Regions from separate parts of the Cytobacillus sp. Bac17 genome, predicted to be linked through region 3. Evidence: riboswitches for the same ligand, from Rfam matches in the RefSeq annotation. Region 3 holds a riboswitch; each other region holds the start of a gene.
The links. Region 3 has a riboswitch for S-adenosylmethionine ahead of NR125_RS18295 (methionine biosynthesis PLP-dependent protein). Riboswitches for the same ligand answer to the same signal wherever they lie in the genome.

Region 1 (5,804 bases), on a different contig from region 3:
GTGTCATATCCCGGATGATGCACATCATTTCTTTATCGTCATTAATGACTGAAAAATTGGCTTCAAGCCACAGATAATGCCCCTCCTTATGCCTGAAGCGAAAGGTCTCCCGTTTATGCGGAAGCTGTTCAAGCTCGGCCAAAGCATCTCCTAAGAGGTCCCGGTCATTTGGATGGCAGTATGTATAAAGGCTGCTTCGATAAAAGTCCTGCTGTGAGTACCCCAGCATCGGCAAGCAGGAAGGGGAGACATATAAAGCAATGCCTTCTTTGGTTACTCTTGCAATCACATCGCTGGAATGCTGAATGGCCAGCTGCAGATTCCTCGCTTCGACTTTGTCCGCGAATAAATCTGCAGGATTCTCGGTCATGATCATTTTCTGTCCCTCCTTTTTGAAAAATGGCACTTTTCCATCATTATACAATACATGTTTGGATTGACATATAGGATAAATTTCACTCTATGCAAACTGTGAAAAGGATCCCTTGTCAGGTATCAAACTCATAGGAGCTTTCTAATTTCCTCTCCAAGGATGAATATGCCTTCCTGCAGTTCCCCCAGCGAGGCATAAGCATAGGAAATTCGTATAAAATGATTCGGCCCGTCACTGTATATGCTGCCGGGATTAATCAGCAGTTTTCTTAAAATGGCCTGCCGATATAGGCTTCGAATTGGAATACTGGACGGTACTTTCAGCCATATAAAAAAACCTCCTTCCGGAGAATTCCATTCTGCTATCCCGGACAAGTGAGCATCTAATGTATTCAGGGCAGTATTACGACGAATTCTCAGCTGCTCACGTACCCTTTCCATATGCTTTTGATAGAGGCCGGTGGACAGCCATTTTTCAGCTACCCTTTGTGAAAGTGAACTTGAACCATAGTCAGTCTGCATTTTAAGATCTGCAAGCCGGTCGATAACAGGTTCAGGTGCTGCTACCCAGCCTATTCGAAGTCCGGGACTCAATGTTTTTGACAAGCTTCCCATATAAAGGACCTGGCCGTTTTTGTCCATTGCTTTTAATGGTGGAGGGGGCATTTCATCAAGCCATAGCTCACGATAAATATCGTCTTCCACAATTGGCAGCTGTTCTATTCTGCAAACATCAAGCAGTTCCCTCCGTCTTTTTTCTGTCATTAAAATTCCAGTCGGGTTATGGTAGGAAGGAATCGTATATAAAATGGATTTCCCTTTTTCATATTTCTTCAAAGAGATGCTTTTCGTGATAACTCCCTCTTTATCCATCGGCAATCCTTTTAAATTCATGCCTGATGACCGGAAAAGCTGTAAAGAATATAAGTAAGAGGGCTTTTCCAGAAATACGGGTGCCCCTCTTTGCACAAGGCCCAATGAAACAAGCTGCAGGGCTTGCAGCCCTCCAGAAACAATAAGTATCGAGGAAGGAGAAGCGTCTATTCCAGATGCTGCCAAATATTCACTAACTGCCTGTCTTAATGGCAAATACCCCTTTGGTTCCTCATAACCGAGTTCACTCAATTCATCAGCAGCTTCCTTTAGAACTTTCTGCATCGTTTGCACAGGGGAAATCTCAGGGGAAAGCTCTCCTTTGCTGAGCTGTATAAAAGCGGGATCCATTTCTAAATCATTAATTTCTTGAACGATTTTTTCGCTGGCTCTGTGTATCCCTGTATCGATATATTCACTCCAGTTGGCAGACTGCCTTGAAGCGAGCAAGGTCCAAGTATTATTAATAACCTTTGTGCCAACCCCCGTTTTCCCTTCTATTAGTCCATCTGCAGCAAGTTCTTCCAGAGCAGTGATAATTGTGCTTCGGTTTACTCCAAACTCCTCAGCCAGTTTCCGCTGGCTTGGAATTCTACTTCCGATTGGCCATTCCCCTTTGGAAATCTTTCCTTTAATAGTCTCAATAACTTGCTGATATTTTGGCAATTGTGCTGTATCCATCCATATAACCGCCTTTATGAAAATTGGCTGGCAAAATTCTTTCCTAATTGGTTGAGGACATTGTATCAGTTATTGATTATCCTGAAAAGCAGCACAGATAATGGCTGGAAATGTTGATAAGGGGGATGAAGTTGGCAAATAAGAAATTTATGATTATCGGGGCGCATAGTTCTATCATCATTCTTTGGGCATCCGCATTCCCGGGAATTCGGGCTGGGCTTGAATCGTACTCCCCTGAGCACCTTGCCCTTTTTAGACTTTTAGTTGGTTCGGCTGCACTTGGTGTCTTAGCACTGCTGACAAGGATGCGTCTTCCGGATATAAAAGATCTTCCTGCTATTTTTATACTTGGATTCCTTGGTTTTACGGTTTATCATACAGCTCTCAACATTGGGGAAAAAACAGTAAGCGCAGGGCCGGCAAGCTTGATTGTATCAATGACTCCGATCTTTTCGGCTGCGTTGGCTGCTTTATTTTTAAGGGAAAGGTTTGGAAGGGTCAGGTGGACTGGTTCCGCAGTCAGTTTTGCTGGTGCCGCACTTATTTCGCTTGGTGCAGGAGGAGGGTTTGAAATCCAAACCGGTATTTTATTTGTCCTGCTTGCTTCCATTTCAGAAAGCATCTATTTCGTGTTTCAGACTAAATATTTTAATAAATACGGATTTTTGTCATTTACATCCTATACGGTATGGGCAGGGACTGGTTTTATGCTGATTTATCTTCCTGGGCTTGGTAATGAGATCTTTCATGCATCGGCCGAATCCACTTTAAGTGTCATCTATTTGGGGATTTTTCCAACGGTAATTCCATATATTGCCCTAGCTTTTCTTGCGTCCATAGGAGGGACTTCTGAAGCGACAAGCTCTCTTTATCTGACACCAGCAATAGCATTTGTCATTGCTTGGGTTTGGCTGGGAGAGGTGCCGACTATGTTATCCGTTGCGGGTGGTATAATCGCTCTGGCAGGTGTGATGATTATTCACCGTAAAGACAGCTCTGTTAAAGTAACGGAAATTTTTAAAAATGGCCCAAGTGAAAATATTTGAAAAATAATGATTGACATCCTTTTCTTTATGGTGGTAAAGTAATAAGCATATTAAACAACCGAATAATAAAAATCTTCTTATCCAGAGAGGTTGAGGGACTGGCCCTATGACACCTCGGCAGCGGACAAAAGTGTACCGTGCCAAATCCAGCAAGCGTAGCTTGAAAGATAAGAAGAGGACCATTGATAAATGCCGCCCTCTTCTTTCTTTAGAAGAGGGTTTTTGTTTTTATCCGAAAAAAATGCATCAAGATTCTATTCATAAACATATGAATAATTCTTATCGAGAGAAGCAGAGGGACCTGGCCCAATGAAGCTTCGGCAGCAGGCAGACTGCACTGTGCCAAATCCAGCAGGCGATAGCCTGAAAGATAAGGAGGGGACTTCAAAAAACCTCTTCTGTTAGAAGGGGTAAATTTCAGGATATAATTCTTAGTTTTCCCATAGGATTAATTATATATAACATTTAGAAAAGGAGAGATGCTGAATGATAGAGTTTCAGAATTTAAAGAAAATCTATGAAAGCGGAGGACAGCAGGTAGCTGCTTTAAATGGAATAGACTTAAAGATTAACAAAGGTGAGATTTTCGGTGTGATCGGCTTCAGCGGTGCGGGAAAGAGCTCTTTGATCCGCTGTGTCAATTGGCTGGAGAAGCCGACTTCAGGAAAGGTCATTGTCAGTGGACATGATCTGACGGCTTTATCTGTAAGAGAAATTCGCGAAGTGAAAAGAAACATCGGGATGGTCTTTCAGCATTTTAACCTTTTAAATTCGAAAACAGTGTTTGCCAATGTGGCGATGCCGCTCACACTGGGTAAGATCCCTAAAGATGACATCAAAAAGCGTGTCCATGAACTATTAGAATTCGTGGGGCTTGCAGACAAGGCAAACAGCTATCCCGATCAGCTGTCAGGCGGGCAAAAGCAGCGGATCGGAATTGCCAGGGCGCTGGCGACCCAGCCTTCCATTCTATTATGTGATGAAGCAACTTCAGCGCTGGATCCGCAGACAACCAGCTCTATCCTGCAGCTGCTGAAAAAAATAAATAAAGAATACAACATTACTATACTGATCATTACCCATGAAATGTCTGTAATCAGAGAGATCTGTGATCGTGTCGCTGTAATAGAGGCAGGAAAAATTATCGAAGAAGGAACCGTCTTCAATGTCTTTTCATCACCAAAGACGCAAACAGCGAAAAACTTTGTCAGCACTGTCATGAATGATCAAATACCTGACTCCATTAAAGAAGTGATTGAAAAACAGCAAGGGCTTCAAAAGGTATTTAGAATCAACTTTGTTGGAAATTCTGCCGGGCAGCCGCTCCTCTCGCAGGTTGCCAAAAAGTTTAATATCGACTTCAACGTCCTGTTTGGAAATATTACTGAACTTCAGGGAACACCGTTTGGCAACCTGATTGTCGAATTCCAGGGTCCGGACAGTGAAATCAGACGTGCTATTCAGTACATCAGCCAGGAAAAAGTTTCAATAAAGGAAGTGACAACACGTGCTAGTTAATCAGGAAAAAATCATCGAAGCCTTAATCGAAACGATTCAAATGGTGGCATTCTCATTGCTGTTTTCAGCTGTTATCGGACTGCCGCTTGGTATATTGCTTGTCGTAACAAGGAAAGGGCATCTGCTGGAAAACCTCGTTGTTTTTAATATCATAAACAGCATTATTAATATTTTCAGATCAGTTCCCTTCATCATTTTAATGGTGGCCATTATCCCCATTACCAGGCTGATTGTCGGAACATCAATAGGTACGGCTGCAGCCGTAGTGCCGCTAGTCTTTTATGCCGGGCCATATATTGCAAGATTAATAGAAAACTCATTGCTTGAGGTAGATCCGGGAGTCATAGAAGCTGCAGAAGCAATGGGAGCAACACCAGGCCAGATAATATTAAAATTCCTGATTCCGGAAGCACTTAGTTCGCTGGTATTAGGCTTTACAATTGCAACAATCGGATTGGTCGGAGCATCAGCCATGGCTGGGGCAGTCGGAGGCGGCGGGCTTGGTGACCTCGCCATTACCTACGGCTACCAGCGATTCGATACAACAGTCATGCTGATTACCGTTGCGATCTTAGTTGTCATGGTTCAGGGCCTGCAGTCATTCGGAAATATCTTATCCAAAAAAATCAGAAGAAGATAAATAAGGAGGAAATACATCATGAAAAAACTATTCTTAACATTCATTATTTTAGCATTGGGTGTGTTCACTGCAGCATGCTCAAGCACAACTGGAGGAGAAGAAACAAAGAAGATTAAATTAGGTGTAAGCGGTTCTGATACACGCATCTGGGACTTTATTGCAGAAAAGGCTGAAAAGGAAGGCATTGAAATTGAAGTTGTGACATTCTCTGACTATGTGCAGCCCAATGTTGCCCTTGCAGAAGGCGATCTTGATGTGAATGCATTCCAAACAGTCGCTTATTTTGACACTTTTATTAAAGAGCATAATATGGATCTTACCCCAATAGCGACAACTGTTTTAGCACCAATGGGGCTTTATTCTGAAAAAGTAAAATCGGCAGAAGACATTCCGGAAGGCGGCAAAATTGCCATTCCAAATGATGCTTCAAATGGCGGAAGAGCCCTTCTTTTACTGGAGGAAGCCGGCCTGATTAAATTATCCGAGGACTATGACGGAAACCTGGACTTGAATAAAATCGTTGAAAATCCGAAGAACCTTGAATTTGTAGAAATGGTATCAGCGCAGACACCGCGTGCACTTCCGGATGTCTCTGCTTCTGTAATCAATAACGGAATTGCCGTAGATGCAGGCTTTAACCCAACTAAGGATTCAATTTTTATTGAAAGTGAAAC
Region 2 (5,804 bases), on a different contig from region 3:
AGTAGAATGGGAAAACAGCCAGACACTCATTACTTACCAGCTTGTTTCTCTAAACTCAACAAACTAAAGAGCGCCTGGACTTAGTCCGGCGTTTTTTTGTTCAAAAGATTTCTGCAAATCGCAAGTGAGAATAGTGCTTTTTTAATCAGGGAATGAGAAAGAATGATTAGTTGGAATAGTGCCGCTGAGCGAGGAAAAGGAGTTGCGAAAGGACTTAAACAGAAGGAATAGTGCTACTGAGAAATAGAAAAAGAGTGCGAACTGGAACTAATCGAAGCGCACTGTGCCGATCAACGACTATAAGTCTGCATGCAAGAAACTTATTCGTTCGAGCTTGAAGACTTATAAAATGAAATATAAAAAAGGAATTGCTGCTAAGCTGCAATTCCTTTTCTATATTATGCGATTGGTCCGCCTTTTTCTTCGATTTCAGAAGAAACGCTTGTGAACTTCTTGAAGTTCTCACGGAATTTTGCAGCGAGTTCTTTTGCCTTTGCTTCATAAGCAGCCTGATCTGCCCATGTTTTGTTTGGCTGAAGAACTTCGTCAGGCACACCCGTAACGTGCTGCGGAATTTCCAATCCGAAAATTTCGTCTTTGACTGTTTCTACGTTGTTTAGTTCGCCTTCAAGTGCAGCTTCCACCATAGCACGAGTGTAAGCAAGTTTCATGCGTTCACCGACTCCGTACTCTCCGCCAGTCCATCCTGTGTTTACCAGGAAGACTTTTGCATTATGCTCATCGATCTTCTCGCCAAGCATTTCAGCATAACGGTTTGCAGGAAGCGGAAGGAAAGGTGATCCAAAGCAAGTTGAGAACGTTGCCTGCGGTGAAGTGATGCCGCGCTCAGTTCCTGCCAGCTTGGAAGTATATCCGCTTAAGAAATGGTACATTGCCTGCTCTTTTGACAGTTTAGAGATTGGAGGCAATACGCCAAATGCGTCAGCTGTTAAAAATACGATTGTATTAGGATGTCCGGCAATGCTTGGGTCAACAATATTATCGATGGCCTGAAGCTGGTAAGCCGCACGTGTATTTTCAGTTAAAGTGCTGTCATCGTAATCAGCAACCCGAGTTTCGCTGTTTACTACCACATTTTCCAATACAGCCCCAAATCGGATAGCATCAAAAATTTGCGGTTCTTTCTCACGGGATAAGTTAATGCATTTCGCATAGCAGCCGCCTTCAATATTGAAGACGCCATTTGCTGACCAGCCATGCTCGTCATCCCCAATCAGCTTGCGGTTAGGGTCTGCAGATAAGGTTGTTTTCCCTGTTCCGGATAAGCCGAAGAATAAAGCAACATCTCCTTCACGACCAACGTTCGCGGAACAGTGCATAGGAAGGATCCCGTTTTCTGGAAGCATATAGTTCATAACAGAGAAAATGGACTTTTTCATTTCGCCTGCATATTCAGTACCACCGATTAAAACAGTACGGCGCTCGAATGAAATGATGATAAATGTTTCGGACTTTGTGCCGTCAACTGCAGGGTCTGCTTTGAAATTAGGAGCAGAAATGACTGTGAACTCTGCTTGATGATCCAATAGCTCGTCTTCTGCCGGACGAATGAATAACTGATGTGCGAAAAGATTGTGCCAGGCATATTCATTAATTACCTGGATTGGCATGCGGTGCTTTTTATCTGCGCCTGCGAAGCCTTTGAAAACAAATACTTCTTCTTTTTCTTTTAAGTAGTTGATTACTTTATTATAAAGATTAGAGAATGCTTCTTCAGAGATAGGCTGGTTTACGCTGCCCCAATCCATTTTATCTTTATTTGATGCTTCTTCAACAATGTATTTATCTTTAGGAGAACGTCCTGTATACTTTCCTGTAGTAGCGCGTACGGCGCCAGTAGAGGTAAGGGACCCTTCATTGCGGTTTAAAACTTTTTCCACAAGCTGAGGAACGGATAATTGCACTTGAATGTTGCTGCCATTTAATAATTCGCTCAATTCGTTTGATATGCTTACAGAGTTCATCTGATGAATACCTTCCTTTTTTCCGATTTTTTTATGAAAGTGATTACATCTCGAAATTAGTATAACACATTAAAACGATTAGTCTATACTATTACGAAACTTTTTTATTCATGTTATAAAAATGTCATAATTGGACATGCAATTCCACTTTAATCACCTTATAACTGATATATGTTAATATAGAAGAAAGTGTTAATTTTAACATGGGACTGATCTAAAATGAAGACAATTGCCCTCTATGATGAAACTTGTTCTTTATGCAAGGAAACAAAGAAGATATTTAAAAAACTTGATTGGCTGAATAAAGTGGTATGGATTTCTCTGCAGGAGTATGAAAAAATCCCGGATTCTCTCTCGTTTTCCAAGCATGACCTGCGCAGAGAGCTTCATATTATTACTCCATCGGGCGGTGTGAAAAAGGGTTATTCTGCAGTAAGGAGACTGCTGTTCCTCTTTCCTGCCTCCTTTTTAATCAGCCTCCTTTTATATCTCCCATTGACGCCAATACTGGGCGATCCGATCTACAAATGGATTGCTAAAAACAGGCATAAATTTCTAAAGAAAAAATGTGATGATGGAAGCTGTTCGCTGTAAGCATGGAGCATAATTTTCAATGCTGAAATTTTACTGTTAAAAATAATGAAAACTTGTTGACATGATTCGATAAAATACGGTATGATTCAACCTTGAACGGATACTCTCTTATCCCGAGCTGGTGGAGGGACAGGCCCTATGAAACCCAGCAACCTGCTAAAAGGCATTTATCAGCAAAGGTGCTAACCTGACGCAAGGACGTAATTCCTTGAACGATAAGAGTGAAAGGCGCGAATCGATTTGCTTTCAACCTTTTCACTATTGAGAAGGTTTTTTATTTTGCACAGGCAATGGGATGAACGGCTTTTGGAATGTACTATTTATGTGAGTTTTTAGCAGCTTGCAGAGAGGCATAAGAAAAGATGGATGCCTGGCTTTCTAGCCAGCGATGCCTATTTTTCTAATAAAAACTCCATGTTTATTTCATACTACTAAGGGAATGAGTTCCGTATCAAACAGAGATCCATGAAATGACAGGGAAAAGTTCTTTTCCGCTTCCCCATTTCTTAATTCTCGCTCAATTTTCTATTTATAAGGAGGAAGCCAGATGTCAACAAAGCGTCGTTTGTTTACTTCTGAATCAGTTACTGAAGGTCATCCGGATAAAATCTGTGACCAAATTTCTGATGCAATCTTAGATGCGATTTTAGCTAAAGATGCGAATGCCCGTGTTGCTGCAGAGACTTCTGTAACAACTGGACTTGTATTAGTTGCAGGTGAAATCACAACATCTACATACGTAGATATTCCAAAAATCGTTCGTGAAACGGTAAAAGAAATCGGTTATACCCGTGCTAAATATGGTTTCGATTCCGAAACATGTGCAGTTTTAACTTCCATTGATGAGCAGTCAGCAGATATTGCAATGGGTGTTGACCAGGCTCTTGAAGCAAGGGAAGGACAAATGAGTGATCAGGAAATCGAAGCAATCGGTGCAGGGGACCAGGGTTTAATGTTCGGTTTTGCATGCAACGAAACGAAAGAGCTAATGCCTCTTCCGATTTCTTTAGCACATAAACTTTCCCGCCGTCTGACTGAAGTTCGTAAAGAAGAAATTCTTCCTTACCTTCGTCCGGACGGAAAAACTCAGGTAACGGTTGAGTATGATGAAAATGACAAGCCAGTCCGCATTGACACAATCGTTATTTCTACCCAGCATCACCCTGAGATCAGCCTGGAGCAAATCCAGCGCAATCTTAAGGAGCATGTTATTAACCCGGTTGTTCCCAAAGAACTAATCGATGAGAATACAAAGTATTTCATCAACCCAACAGGACGTTTTGTAATCGGCGGACCTCAAGGGGATGCAGGCCTGACTGGACGCAAAATCATTGTTGATACTTACGGCGGATATGCCCGTCATGGCGGAGGCGCGTTCTCCGGTAAGGATCCTACAAAGGTTGACCGCTCTGCTGCTTATGCTGCTCGTTATGTAGCGAAGAACCTTGTGGCAGCAGGTTTAGCTGAGAAAGTGGAAGTTCAGCTTGCTTATGCGATTGGTGTAGCACAGCCAGTGTCGATTTCTGTTGATACATTCGGAACAGGCAAAGTCGATGAAGATGTACTAGTTGATCTAATTAGAAAGCACTTTGATCTTCGCCCTGCAGGAATTATTAACATGCTTGGCCTTCGCCGCCCAATTTACAAGCAGACAGCTGCTTACGGACACTTCGGACGTACAGATGTTGATCTTCCTTGGGAGCGTACGGACAAAGCTGAAATCCTTCGCTCTGAAGCTTAATAGAAAAGCGGAAGCTCTTTGGCCATCCCCGATACTTTAAGGGGGAGACAAAAATATAAAAAGCGGGAGTTGCATTAATCAATGTAACTCCCGCTTTCTTTTTTGCGTCATTATACATAAAGGGTGTTTATTCACTTTTCGGTCTTTATGCTCTTTAGTCGTTTATAATTATATGTTATCGTATAAACTTCGGATAATGGCTTAATTTTCCGTGCATATTTTTTTTATATTCCACGTGCTAATTATAAATGATTAGTGGTAGTATTATAGGGTATGTTTTCTAAGAAAAAGGAGCCGTTAAGGCTGTATCTAAATATTGAGAAAAGAATGGAGTAGGTGACGTACATAATGTGTGGTTTTATTGGTTGTGTACATGAAAAAGCACAAAATTACCGTGACGCAGATAAAGAACAGTTCCAAAATATGAATGATATCATTACCCATCGGGGTCCCGATGATTCAGGATACTATTTTGATGACCATATTCAATTCGGCTTCCGCCGGCTGAGCATTATCGATATCGAAAGCGGACACCAGCCGCTGACATACGAGAATGAGCGTTATTGGATTATCTTTAATGGTGAAATCTATAACTATGTGGAACTTCGTGAAGAACTTCTCAAAGCTGGATTAAGCTTTGAAACAAGCTCCGATACAGAAGTCATAATTGCCCTTTACAGCCATATGAAAGAAAAGGCTGTTGAAAAATTGCGCGGTATGTTTGCGTTTGTCATTTGGGATAAACAGGAACAGTCTCTATATGGAGCCAGAGATCCATTTGGGATTAAGCCTTTCTTTTATTACGATAAGGGAGACCGCACGTTCTTTGGATCAGAGAAGAAGAGCATTCTTTTGGCTCTTCAAAATGATGTATTAAACTATGACTCCCTCCAGCATTATCTGACCTATCAGTTTGTGCCTGAGCCAAACACGATGTCAGAGGGAATCCATAAGCTTGAGCCTGGCCATTATTTTACTAAAAAAATTGGTGCTCAAATGGATATTAAGCGATATTGGAAAGCTGCTTTCCTTCCAGTGCAGAAGTCAGAAGCTGATTTCACGAAAGAAATTAGAGATGTTTTGTTCGACTCAGTCAAAATGCATATGCGCGCCGATGTTCCGGTAGGTTCATTTCTTTCAGGCGGAATCGATTCTTCCATCATTGCTTCCATTGCGAAAGAATTCCATCCTGCTATTAAAACATTCTCCGTCGGGTTTGAACGCAATGGCTTCAGCGAGGTGGATGTAGCGAAAGAAACAGCGGAAAAGCTGGGTGTCGAAAACATCAGCTACATCATAACTCCTGAGGAATACATGAATGAGATTCCGAGAATCATGTGGCATATGGACGATCCGCTTGCTGACCCGGCTTGTGTGCCCCTTTATTTTGTAGCAAGAGAAGCACGCAAGCATGTAACGGTTGTACTTTCAGGTGAGGGCGCTGATGAGCTATTTGGCGGCTATAATATTTACCGTGAACCACA
Region 3 (5,804 bases):
CTCCCGTTCGGATGCTGGCATGGCTGCATGTGACATTTTTGCAGGGTAGGAGAGGATGGATTCAACAGCTCCCAGACTTACTGCAAAAACAGGTATTTTCGCATTTTCAACAAATGTTCTCATCGATAGCTCATCTTCAAGCTCAAAAGATAGGACGGCACCTGCGTTCACAGCCTGCATTTTCTGGATTTTATATCCGGGATGATCTGCAAAACCTGGATAATGCACCTTCTTAACAGATGGGTGATCATTAAGGAAACCAGCAATTTTCTTAGCTGATTTCACAGACTGATCAAGCCTGACCTGCAGCGTTTTAATGCCTCTCAGCACAAGCCACGCATCCTGAACACCCAAAACGGCTCCAAAGGAGTTCTGGAGAAAAGCAAGTCTTGCACCTAAATCCGGATCTTTCACAACCGCTAGGCCAGCCACGACGTCGCTGTGTCCGGATAAAAATTTGGTTGCGCTGTGCAGCACTATATCTGCACCTAAAGAAAGCGGTTTTTGAAGGGCAGGGGTCAGGAAGGTATTATCCACAAATGTCAAGGCTCCATGCTGTCTTGCAAGTGAACTGATGGCCTGTATATCTGTCACTTTCAGCAGCGGGTTGGAAGGAGTCTCTACATAGAAAACTTTCGTGTTGGGACGGATTGCTTCTTTTACTTCCTCAAGATTTGTCATATCAACAAATGTGTGCTCAATGCCAAAGCGGGACAGGACTTCTGTTGTCATTCGATAGGTTCCGCCATATACATCTTCTGTAATGACAACATGATCTCCCTGAGATAAGAGGAGGAATGCTGTAGAAATGGCAGCCATTCCAGAAGAAAAGGCAAACCCTCTAATACCTTCTTCAAGCTCCGCGATGACTTCTTCAAGTGCTTCCCTTGTTGGATTCAGGCTGCGGCTGTAATCATATTTTCCGAACACATCAATATCTTTTTGATGAAAAGTGGAGGCATGCTGGATCGGTACACTGACAGCTCCTGTTTCCGGGTCGAATTTTTGATTATTGTGAAGTAATTTCGTTTGGAATGTGTAATTCGAACTCATCGTACTGCCTCCTTAACAACCTTAGCAAAAGCATGTTCAAGATCCGCCTTCAAATCTTCTGCATTTTCTATTCCAACCGAGAAACGCAGAAGCCTATTACAAACACCGGTTTCAATACGGATTTCTTCAGGAATGTCCGCATGTGTCTGAGTTGCTGGATAAGTTATGAAACTCTCGACTCCTCCAAGGCTTTCAGCAAAGGAGATAAGGGAGAGGCTCTGCAGAAATGGATTCACCCAGGATTCATCCTTGATTCGGAATGATATCATGCCGCCCTTGCCGGGATAAAGGACATCTGTTACTGCATCGTGGCCCGATAAAAATTCTGCTAATTCCTTTGCATTTTCTTCATGACGTTCCATGCGGAGAGAGAGTGTCTTCATCCCTCTGATCAACAGCCATGAATCAAAAGGGCTAAGGACAGCACCTGCGGCATTGTGGTTCATCGCCAGTGCCTCACATAACTCTTTGCCTTTTGCAACAATTAATCCGGCAAGGACATCATTATGCCCGCCAAGATACTTGGTTGCACTATGGATCACAATATCAGCTCCAAGCTTTAACGGCTGCTGAAGGAGAGGGGTATAAAACGTGTTATCAACTATAAGGAGGATATTATGCTTTTGGGCAATGTCTGCTATCAATTGAATGTCAGTCTGTTCCATAAGCGGATTAGTTGGAGTCTCCAGAAATATTGCCTTGGTCTTTTCCGTGATTAATAGTTCAACATCTTCGGAATTGCTGGTATTTACATATTTGCACTGAAGTCCCCACTTCTTGAAGCCCTGTTCAAGCAGACGATATGTACCGCCATATAAATCCTTTGATACAATCCATTCATCTCCGGATTTAAAAAGAGAAAGAATGGTAAGAATTGCGGCCATTCCAGAACTGCAGGCATAGCCTTGGTCGCCTTCTTCCAGATCGGCGATTGCCTCCTCAAGCAGCTGGCGGGTAGGGTTGCCTGTTCTGCTATAGTCAAAGCCAGTTGACTGGCCAATGCCTTCATGGCGATATGCCGTGGAAAAATATACGGGCGGGTTGACAGCACCTGTTGCTGACTCGCTCCTGTTTCCGATTTGCGCTAATCTGGTGTCAATATTATACATGCTTGTAACCACTCCTTATAAAAAATAAAAAAAAGCCTTCTATAAGAAGAAGACTTTTTAATGTGATCAGCCATTCTTCTTATCTTTCAAGTTTTAGAAACTTGCAGGAATTAGCACCTTTTCAATCAAAAAAATGATTGCTGGTTGCTGAGGCGTCGTCGGGCCTTACCCTCGACCTCTCTGGATAAGAAATCAAATATTAAATTTTCTCTAAACTTTACTACAGTAAACCGCTAATCGTCAACACTTTTTTGAATATTTTATGTTATAAAAAATATCCGACCAGGTATCTTACGTCCTTTTGCCCTCAGTCTCCATTATTTAAGGGGGAATGAGGAAAATTTTGAACAAAAAAACTTCCCATCAGATTCTGGAAAGTTTTTTTGGGGTATTCATTCTTCAATCAAATCGTTAACCGGCACATCCATTTCTTTTTCAGAATCTGCTTTTGTGTAAACACGTGCTGTTTTAGTCTGCTCATCTACATGCTGAATGATGATCGGGATGCCATTCAAAGTAACACTGTGCATTTCAGCAGACTCAGCAATCTCTTTTGCTCTGCCAATATTCATGGAAAAACCTCCTGAATTTGAATAATTTTAATGTGTCTTAAAAATACACAAATTATTCTTTTGAAAAAAACCTGGCATAAAATGTTAGAAGGGGATCACTTTAAAGTTCAGAATATTTGTTTTATAATGAACGTAAATGAAATTTTTCTTGGAGGGGAGCTAATATGCGTGAACATAGCCACTGCCGCCACCGGTTTGCGGAATCCGAGGGTCCAGCAGTATTCCAGACCATGGATGGCATTGAAGTAAATGTTTCTGGTTCCATGTTCGAAAAATGTACAACTTGCGGCCATTTTGATTTTCCTGTGGAAACGAGAGAAGCAATTGAATCTTCCCTAAAAGAAAACAGAAAAAATGCGAATGCAGTGAAACAAATCTATATTAACTTAGTTGAGACTTTTTAAAGCCGGACGACTGCCGGCTTTTTTATTTTGTCTTCTATATAAGAAAGTGCTTTTACAAAATGTTTTTGAATTTTTGCTTGAACTTAGTTATTAACCTGAACTGATCATCGCTATGGGCACATGATTCTCGAAAATTCATCCGCATTTTCGTCGTGCGGTATTAGTCAAGGAAGCCTTTTTAAATGTCCTGCGGCAGGAGAGGGAGCGGGAGACCGCGCAGGCGGAGCTGAAGACCTCTGTTCCTCCCGGCGGAAAGAAGGTCCCGTGCTGAAATCAGCGGGCAACATTTTAAGTATAATAACAATCTAAAATGAACCCCTAAAAACCACCCAGTTATTTCTTATTTATAATTGTTTAACATTTAACAAAACATTTTATTAGAATAAGTAATTACTAAAAAAAATTTTTTAATAGTTTTCCACTATATTCATGTTTTTATCTTTGTACAACTAGATTTTCCGTGTTAGAATAACTGTGGAAACGTTTTATCCTCTGAAAAATATTATTATTCGTAAAAATAAAACGTTAATGCATCATATAGACGGGTATTGTATTTTCAGGGGAGAAAAATGTATTTGAATTATTTACTTAAAAACAGTTATGGAGGTAATTTTCCATGAAAAAGCCATCGAATGGTGAGGGACCTTTTGAACAAGGATTTCATGGCCCCAACCTTGGCTACGTTATTGAACTATATGAAAGATACTTAGAGGATCCATCTTCTATCGATCCTGAAATGAAAGACTACTTTGAAAGAAATGGTTCCCCTCTAGCGAGTGAAGGAACTCCGCAAATGGCTTCATCAGCAAATCAGCCAATGAATGCCGGACAGCTTGAAAAAACACTTGCTGCGATTCGCCTTGCTGATAATATCCGCACATATGGCCACTTGGCTGCAGATATTTATCCGCTGGGTAACAATAAATCTGAAAGTGCATTATTCGAACTGAGCAAATATGGCTTAACTGAAAATGATTTAAAAGAGATTCCTGCCGGTGTCATTACTAAAGACGCCACCTATCCATTACGCAACGGACTTGAAGCAATTGAATTCCTGAAAAGCGCTTATATGGGACCAATTGCGTTTGAATTCCAGCATATATTTGATGAAAACGAAAAAGACTGGCTTCGCCGTAAAATAGGGGCCAACAGCCATAAACTGTCAATGCAGAAGGCAGAAAAACTGAAAGTTTTAAGAAGACTGACTGAAGTTGAGGAATTTGAAAAATTCCTTCATAAAACATTCGTTGGCCAGAAAAGATTCTCAATTGAGGGTCTTGATACAATGGTTCCATTACTGGATGAAATTGTTTCTGAATCCGTTTCTGATGGAGCCAAAACAATTAACATCGGCATGGCCCACCGCGGAAGATTAAATGTTCTTGCCCATGTGCTTGGAAAGCCGTATGAAATGATCTTCGCGGAATTCCAGCATGCGCCAAATAAAGAACTGGTTCCTTCCGAAGGATCTATCGGAATCAATTACGGCTGGACAGGCGACGTTAAATATCACCTTGGTCTTGATAAACAGATCAAAGATGAGAATACGACCATAGCCAGACTGACATTAGCTAACAATCCGAGCCATCTTGAATTTGTAGGTTCACTGGTTGAGGGCTATACCAGAGCTTCACAGGATAATAGAACAAAGGCCGGTTATCCTGAAGTAGATCCAAAAGCTGCTTTAGCCATTATCATTCATGGAGACGCAGCATTCCCAGGACAGGGAATTGTAGCAGAAACACTGAACCTTGGACAGCTGACTGGCTACAATACGGGCGGTTCGATCCATATCATTGCCAATAATACAATTGGTTTCACAACAGAATCACATGATTCACGTTCTACCAGATATGCAAGTGATCTTGCCAAAGGTTATGAAATGCCAATTCTGCATGTGAATGCAGATGAACCTGAAGCAGTAGTTGCAGCGGCAAGAATTGCTTGTGAATATCGTGCGAAATTCCAAAAGGATATCCTTATCGACTTAATCGGATACCGAAGATTTGGGCACAACGAGATGGACGAGCCTATGACGACTAATCCTCTTATGTATAACATTATTCGCAAGCGTCCAACCGTGAAAGCGCTGTATGCTGATAAGCTTCTAAATGAAAAGATCATTTCCAAAGAGGAAGCAGAGGGCATTCATCATGAAGTACTGGAAAAAATGAAGGCTGCCTATGAAAAGGTTCCAAAAGAAAAGAAAGAGGCGGAGTTAACCAATCCACCTGAAACAGTCGAAAAGGGTCTGCCAAAAATTAAAACAGCTGTGTCTGTCGATAAATTAAAGCAAATTAACGAAGAATTATTAAAATGGCCAGAGAATTTCAAAGTGTTTGATAAACTCGGCAAAATCCTGCAGCGCAGATTGGAAGCGCTTGAAGGAGACGGCAAGATTGATTGGGGACTTGCTGAAACACTGGCTTTTGCAACCATTTTATCTGATGGTACCCCTGTCAGACTGACTGGCCAGGATTCCGAGAGAGGTACATTTGCACAAAGAAACGTTGTTCTGCACGATCATACAACTGGAAAAGCGTATTCACCTTTGCACAAGCTTTCAACGGCTAAAGCATCATTCGCTGTCCATAATAGCCCATTATCTGAAGCTGCTGTCGTAGGCTTTGAATATGGATATAATGTATTCGCTCCGGAAACGCTTG
Region 4 (5,804 bases), on a different contig from region 3:
GCATACTGCAATAAAGCGAAGCTTCGCGACCCATTAACCGGTGAGGAAATCAGTCCGGATGAAAAGCTGATGCGCTCAATCGAAGAGCAGATCGGCATCTCCGAGAATGCGAAGAAAGCATTCAGGGAGGAAATCCTCATCCGCATCTCAGCTTACGCAAGAAAAGGCAAGCGCTTTGACTATAATTCGCATGACCGTCTGCGTGAAGCTATCCAGAAGAAGCTTTTCGCTGACCTGAAAGATGTCGTGAAGATCACCACATCTTCAAAAACGCCGGATGAGCAGCAGCTGAAGAAGGTGAATGAAGTTGTAGCAAGATTAATTGACGAACATGGCTATAACTCAACATCAGCAAACGAACTGCTCCGCTATGTTGGAAGCTTGCTGAATCGTTAAAAAATGGCCTGGCAGGATAGCTGCCAGGCTTTTTTTGCGGATGAATAAAGAGCTGAATTAGGAAGGGCGCAAATAAGTGGAGTTCAGGAGCAATCATGGCAAAAGAGAACGCGATAAAGAATAGGGAAGGCGTAATGACATGGGTTACAGCGCAAAAATCAAAATGGGCAGCGCAAATCAGCTGTATATCGGCGTAATTATGATACTAGAGGCAATAAAGAATGAGGAAGGCGCAAATATCACGGGTGGCGGCGCAAAAATCAAATGCATCAGCGCAAATAATTGAAGAAGCGTCGCAATCAAGAAAAAGTCAGAATCGGAAAGCAAACCGCCAAATGTATTAAAAATGATAGACTCCAGGAAAAAATACCCCATATAAAAAAAGAGGCCCGAAAGCCCCTTCATCTATTTTTCTCTATATTTTGTGCAGCTTCTTTCTTTTTTTTCTGGCATTCAGGACAAATTGGCTTGTTCTCAAGATAAACTGTCCGATCATACAGTGATAATTCACCACACCAGCCGCAGCAAAGGATTTCGCTCATAAAAATCCCCCCCTTTTAGTATAATCCTATTTTCGCTTGGCCATTTTTATGCAGCAGATTCTGCCTAAAAGTTTAGATACGCCCAATTGGGGGTATAAATACAGCAGAGGTGATATTCATGAAAAAGAAAGAATTAGATAAGAATTATACACCGAGAAACAGCTCAATGGCAGAAAATATTGAAGAAATGGAAAACCTGGGAAAGCAGATGGAAAATTTGCGGACCAATAAAGAATTAAAAGAGGATTATGATAAATATCCCGATCCCATTCAGCATAAAAACAAGGACAAGAACCTTCGCTAAAAGCGGAGGTTCATTTTTGTTTAATTAGGCAAATCCCCATATTAAAAAATGGGCTTGTCTAAAAGATGATGCGAATGTCTTATTGTCAAAATTATTTGTAAATTATTTTGTCTTCTCGCATATGATAGAGTAATAAACATTTCTTTGTATTGGTCATTAATAATAAATTTGCTGCCAGGAAATGAGTCTATGAAAAGAAGGCAGACTGCTGAATTGGGGATGTTTCATCATTTTTTGACACTCGCGATATTGTATGTTGGAAAGCTGTAATGTGTGAAATTTAATTTAAAAGGAGGGGTTAACATGACGAATGTCAATAACCATCAGTTTGTGATTTCCCAAGAAGATTGGTCCCTCCATCGCAAAGGCTATGATGACCAGCAGCGTCATCAGGATAAAGTCCAGGAAGCAATCCGCAACAATTTGCCTGATTTAATAACGGAAGAAAACATTGTAATGTCGAATGGGCGGGAAGTAGTGAAGATTCCAATTCGCTCTTTGGATGAATACAAAATCCGTTATAACTATGATAAAAACAAACATGTCGGCCAAGGCGATGGAGATAGCCAGATTGGAGATGTAGTGGCACGTGACGGATCCGGCAGCCAGAAAGGACCCGGAAAAGGGCAAGGGGCAGGCGACCAGGCAGGCGAGGATTATTTTGAAGCAGAAGTATCATTGATGGAAATTGAAGAAGCTTTATTTAAACAATTGGAATTGCCTAATTTAAAAAGAAAAGAGCAGGATGAAAATCTGGTAGAGGACATTGAATTTAATGATATCAGAAAGACTGGATTAATGGGCAATATTGATAAGAAACGGACCATGATGTCGGCATTCAAGCGGAATGCAATGAATGGAAAGGCAGCTTTCCACCCAATTTATAAGGAAGATTTGAAGTTCAAGACCTGGAATGAAATTGTAAAGCCTGATTCAAAGGCTGTCGTGCTTGCAATGATGGATACGAGCGGATCGATGGGGATTTGGGAAAAGTATATGGCCAGAAGCTTTTTCTTCTGGATGACCCGGTTCCTGAGGACCAAATATGAGACAGTCGAGATAGAATTTATTGCCCATCATACTGAAGCAAAGGTGGTCTCAGAAGAGGACTTCTTCTCAAAAGGAGAAAGCGGGGGAACCATTTGTTCATCTGCCTACCGTAAAGCGCTTGAACTGATTGATGTCAAATACGACCCGCGCAAATATAACATTTACCCTTTCCACTTCTCAGACGGTGATAACCTGACCTCTGACAATGCCCGCTGTGTTAAGCTGGTGGAAGATCTTATGAAGGTGTCCAATATGTTCGGGTACGGTGAGGTCAACCAGTATAACCGCCACTCGACCTTGATGTCAGCCTATAAAAATATTAAAAATGAGGATTTCCGCTATTATATCCTTAAGCAAAAAGCAGATGTATTCCATGCGATGAAGAGTTTCTTCAAACAGGAGGAAGATAAGAAGAAGTATGCTTAAGAGAGGGGAACCTCTCTTTTTTATTCGGGAAAAAAGACCCCACACGGGGGGCCCTTTGCTATTTGTCCCTTTCCTTTGTAAGCCGATTATCCCAGTTTAATTCAGCACTGGTTTTCACAACTTCAGACTTTGGTGAAACATGAACACGAGTGAATTCCTGATTATCGGCAGCACATGAGCTACCGGATTTATCTGCCAGTGTTTTGATATCTGTTTCATGGTCAACTTCCCGTGCTGAAGCGCTTTCGAGGTACCCTTCTGAGTTTTCAGCACTGACCCTCTGATTGCCTTTCTGGGTAGTGGGATAGTTTCCGTAGTAATCCGCGATTAAGACATATTTTCCATCAAACACCATGCTTGCGTATTTATCCAAGTCATGTTCATCAAACCGTATACCATCTTTTTTATCAGGATCCATTCCTGAACTTGTGGCTGGATCTTCTCCCATAAAAAGGGCTTTCACTGAATCAAGAAAGCGCTGATTGCCGAGCTCCTGGGATCCGACTATTCGCAAGTTCACTCCATGATTGTCTGCAAAGCTTTCAAGATTCGCTCCATCTTTTGAAACAATCACCAGGTTGTCTTTCTGATACCCGTTTGACTCTGCCCCTTCAATAGCTTCTCGTAGCTCTTCCTGTGTAGCATACCCGCCTATTAATATATTTTTCTTCATATTTTCACTCCTCATGTCATATTATATTTTCTATTTCCCCTGATTTGCAGGAGGAGAAACTTTCTTTTTCTTTTGAAGGGCGGACAGTTAGACTGTCCTGTATCATTACATGGTACAAGCCGTATGAATTAATAAAACACAGTAAATACAGTATGATAAAGATGTAGCCAATAAATTGGAATTGCTGCTGGAGGTGGGGTATATGGAGATTGAAAAACTGGCTAAAAGGTTAAGTAACAGGACCCCAGTCATTTTAGGGAGTGAGCGATTTTCGAAATTCGCTATTTTGCTTCCGCTTGTAGAGATAAATAAGGAAACACATGTCCTTTTTGAGGTGCGTTCACTTACAATGAGAAGGCAGCCTGGGGAGGTCTGTTTCCCCGGCGGAAGAATAGATCCGGAAGACAGGGATGAGGAGCATACGGCCATCCGTGAGACCTCAGAGGAACTCGGCGTAAGCGAAGACAGCATCACAGATGTGTCCCCGCTGGATTACATGATTTCCTTCGGACAAATTATTTACCCTTATGCAGGCATTATCCATAATCCTGACCAGATCGTGCCAAACCCTGACGAAGTAGAAGAAGTTTTTACCGTGCCTCTTTCCTTTCTAAAAAGAGTAAAGCCGGAAACGTATCACGTGAATTTTAAAGTAGAGCCCGAAGAAAATTTTCCTTTTGACTTGATTGCCGGAGGTGAAAATTACAATTGGCAGACAAGGAAAGTAGAAGAAGTATTTTACTTTTTTGAGGATAAGGTTATTTGGGGGCTCACTGCCAGAATTCTTAAGCATTTTCTTGAAATCATTATTGAAGATTTCGAGGAAAATGAAAGCGGTTGAAGAAAAAAATTTCAAAAAAGGTTGACGAAGTCCTTATAAATGTTTATGATTCATATAAATTGAATACTTAGAAACTTCTTATCAAGAGAGGCGGAGGGACTGACCCTATGAAGCCTCGGCAACCAGCATTTATGCACGGTGCCAAATTCAGAGGAATACATTTTCCGAAGATAAGAAGGCGGAATGAACGGAATGTAAATTCAAACCCCTTCTTGTCTGTAATAGACGGAAGGGGTTTTTTGTTTTTATAGGTATCTGCTCTTTAAATATTAACCAGGGGGAATGAGAAATGTCAGCGTTAACGATTGGGCTATTGGGGTTTGGAACAGTTGGAAAAGGAGTGTATGAAACGATCAGCAAACATCAGGGAAGGCTTCAGGCGATATTCGGGAAAGAAGTGAAGGTCTCCGCCATCCTTGTCAAAAATGTGAGTAAGCATTCTGTGCCTGATGATGACGTGCTTTTAACTGATGATTTTCAAGAAATTATTGAGCTTCCCAAGCTTGATGTCGTAATTGATGCCATTGTTGGCAGGGAGCCAGGCTATACGTATTTGCGCCAGGCAATATTGAGAGGATGCCATGTCATTACTGCAAATAAGGAGATGTTTGCATTCCATGGAAGTGAGCTTGCGAGGCTCGCAAAAGAACATAATGTATCATTAGGATTTGAAGCAACAGTCGGAGGCGGAATCCCAATAATTCAGACTATCAAGCAGCTGCTGAATGCGAACAAGATTGAACGGATCGAAGGTATATTAAATGGCACGTCCAATTTCATTTTGACAAGTATGCGCGAAGAGAACTTATCATTTGAAGAAGCACTGAAAATAGCTCAGGAAAAAGGATATGCAGAAGCCGATCCCAAAAACGATATCGAGGGATATGACGCTTTTTTCAAAGCGGTTGTTCTGAGTGAGCTGGTGTTCGGGAAAGCACCGGCGCAGGAAACATCTGTTAGAGAAGGCATTACTGACATTACAATTGAACAAATCCGTATGGCTGACTCCCTGGGACTGAAATTTAAACATGTAGCATCGATTGAGAGGGAAAAAGATGCTATCCGCTGTACTGTAAAACCGGTCCTGACAGCGGAGGCACATCCCTTGTACAGAGTAGAAGGAGTGCAAAATGCAGTTTCAATTGATGCGGATATAGTCGGGAATATCAGCCTGCAGGGTCCTGGAGCCGGCATGTTTCCGACAGCCAGCGCAATTATTGAAGATTTGATTCATGTAGGCAGAACAGATATTCCTTCAGTCTTTGAGGAAGGCAAGTCGGAATGGACTGTTCTTGACGAGCCAGTTTGGATTATTTGGGGTGATGCTAATGCAGGATTGCCTGAGGGATGTGAAATAATCAGTAAAGTGTCAAAAGATGTCTTCATCTTTAAGGCATCATTGGAAGCTGTGTCATTATTAGATACATCAGATTTGAAGGCTTATCAGGTGCTTGGAGACTATGCTCCGGCTGTAAAGGAAAATAAACAGGTACAGACGGTATAACCTGAAAACATAATGAAAAAACAGGAGGGGCAAGCTTATGAGCTGCCCCTCCTGAAGTATGTTTAGAG

Region 1: linked by a shared signal. The riboswitch ahead of NR125_RS08955 (methionine ABC transporter ATP-binding protein) and the one ahead of NR125_RS18295 (methionine biosynthesis PLP-dependent protein) in region 3 are both predicted to bind S-adenosylmethionine.
Region 2: linked by a shared signal. The riboswitch ahead of metK (methionine adenosyltransferase) and the one ahead of NR125_RS18295 (methionine biosynthesis PLP-dependent protein) in region 3 are both predicted to bind S-adenosylmethionine.
Region 4: linked by a shared signal. The riboswitch ahead of NR125_RS21970 (homoserine dehydrogenase) and the one ahead of NR125_RS18295 (methionine biosynthesis PLP-dependent protein) in region 3 are both predicted to bind S-adenosylmethionine.

The regions. Positions count from the first base shown of each region.
Region 1 is NZ_JALJRC010000004.1:198,342-204,145, reverse strand. Features, by position in the region: gene NR125_RS08970 (PAS domain-containing sensor histidine kinase) at 1-376, opposite strand, end outside; gene pdxR (MocR-like pyridoxine biosynthesis transcription factor PdxR) at 502-1,926, opposite strand; gene NR125_RS08960 (DMT family transporter) at 2,058-2,972, shown strand; SAM riboswitch class I at 3,047-3,146, shown strand; SAM riboswitch class I at 3,249-3,349, shown strand; gene NR125_RS08955 (methionine ABC transporter ATP-binding protein) at 3,459-4,490, shown strand; gene NR125_RS08950 (methionine ABC transporter permease) at 4,480-5,130, shown strand; gene NR125_RS08945 (MetQ/NlpA family ABC transporter substrate-binding protein) at 5,149-5,804, shown strand, end outside.
Region 2 is NZ_JALJRC010000044.1:26,622-32,425, forward strand. Features, by position in the region: gene NR125_RS26845 (DUF2584 domain-containing protein) at 1-67, shown strand, start outside; gene pckA (phosphoenolpyruvate carboxykinase (ATP)) at 399-1,985, opposite strand; gene NR125_RS26855 (thiol-disulfide oxidoreductase DCC family protein) at 2,205-2,579, shown strand; SAM riboswitch class I at 2,685-2,801, shown strand; gene metK (methionine adenosyltransferase) at 3,127-4,320, shown strand; gene asnB (asparagine synthase (glutamine-hydrolyzing)) at 4,669-5,804, shown strand, end outside.
Region 3 is NZ_JALJRC010000017.1:18,136-23,939, reverse strand. Features, by position in the region: gene metC (cystathionine beta-lyase) at 1-1,053, opposite strand, end outside; gene NR125_RS18295 (methionine biosynthesis PLP-dependent protein) at 1,050-2,162, opposite strand; SAM riboswitch class I at 2,239-2,353, opposite strand; gene NR125_RS18290 (H-type small acid-soluble spore protein) at 2,555-2,734, opposite strand; gene NR125_RS18285 (hypothetical protein) at 2,899-3,138, shown strand; gene sucA (2-oxoglutarate dehydrogenase E1 component) at 3,755-5,804, shown strand, end outside.
Region 4 is NZ_JALJRC010000024.1:17,575-23,378, forward strand. Features, by position in the region: gene NR125_RS21940 (PrkA family serine protein kinase) at 1-396, shown strand, start outside; gene NR125_RS21945 (hypothetical protein) at 798-938, opposite strand; gene NR125_RS21950 (hypothetical protein) at 1,057-1,242, shown strand; gene yhbH (sporulation protein YhbH) at 1,546-2,718, shown strand; gene NR125_RS21960 (general stress protein) at 2,777-3,391, opposite strand; gene NR125_RS21965 (NUDIX hydrolase) at 3,594-4,232, shown strand; SAM riboswitch class I at 4,308-4,409, shown strand; gene NR125_RS21970 (homoserine dehydrogenase) at 4,522-5,736, shown strand.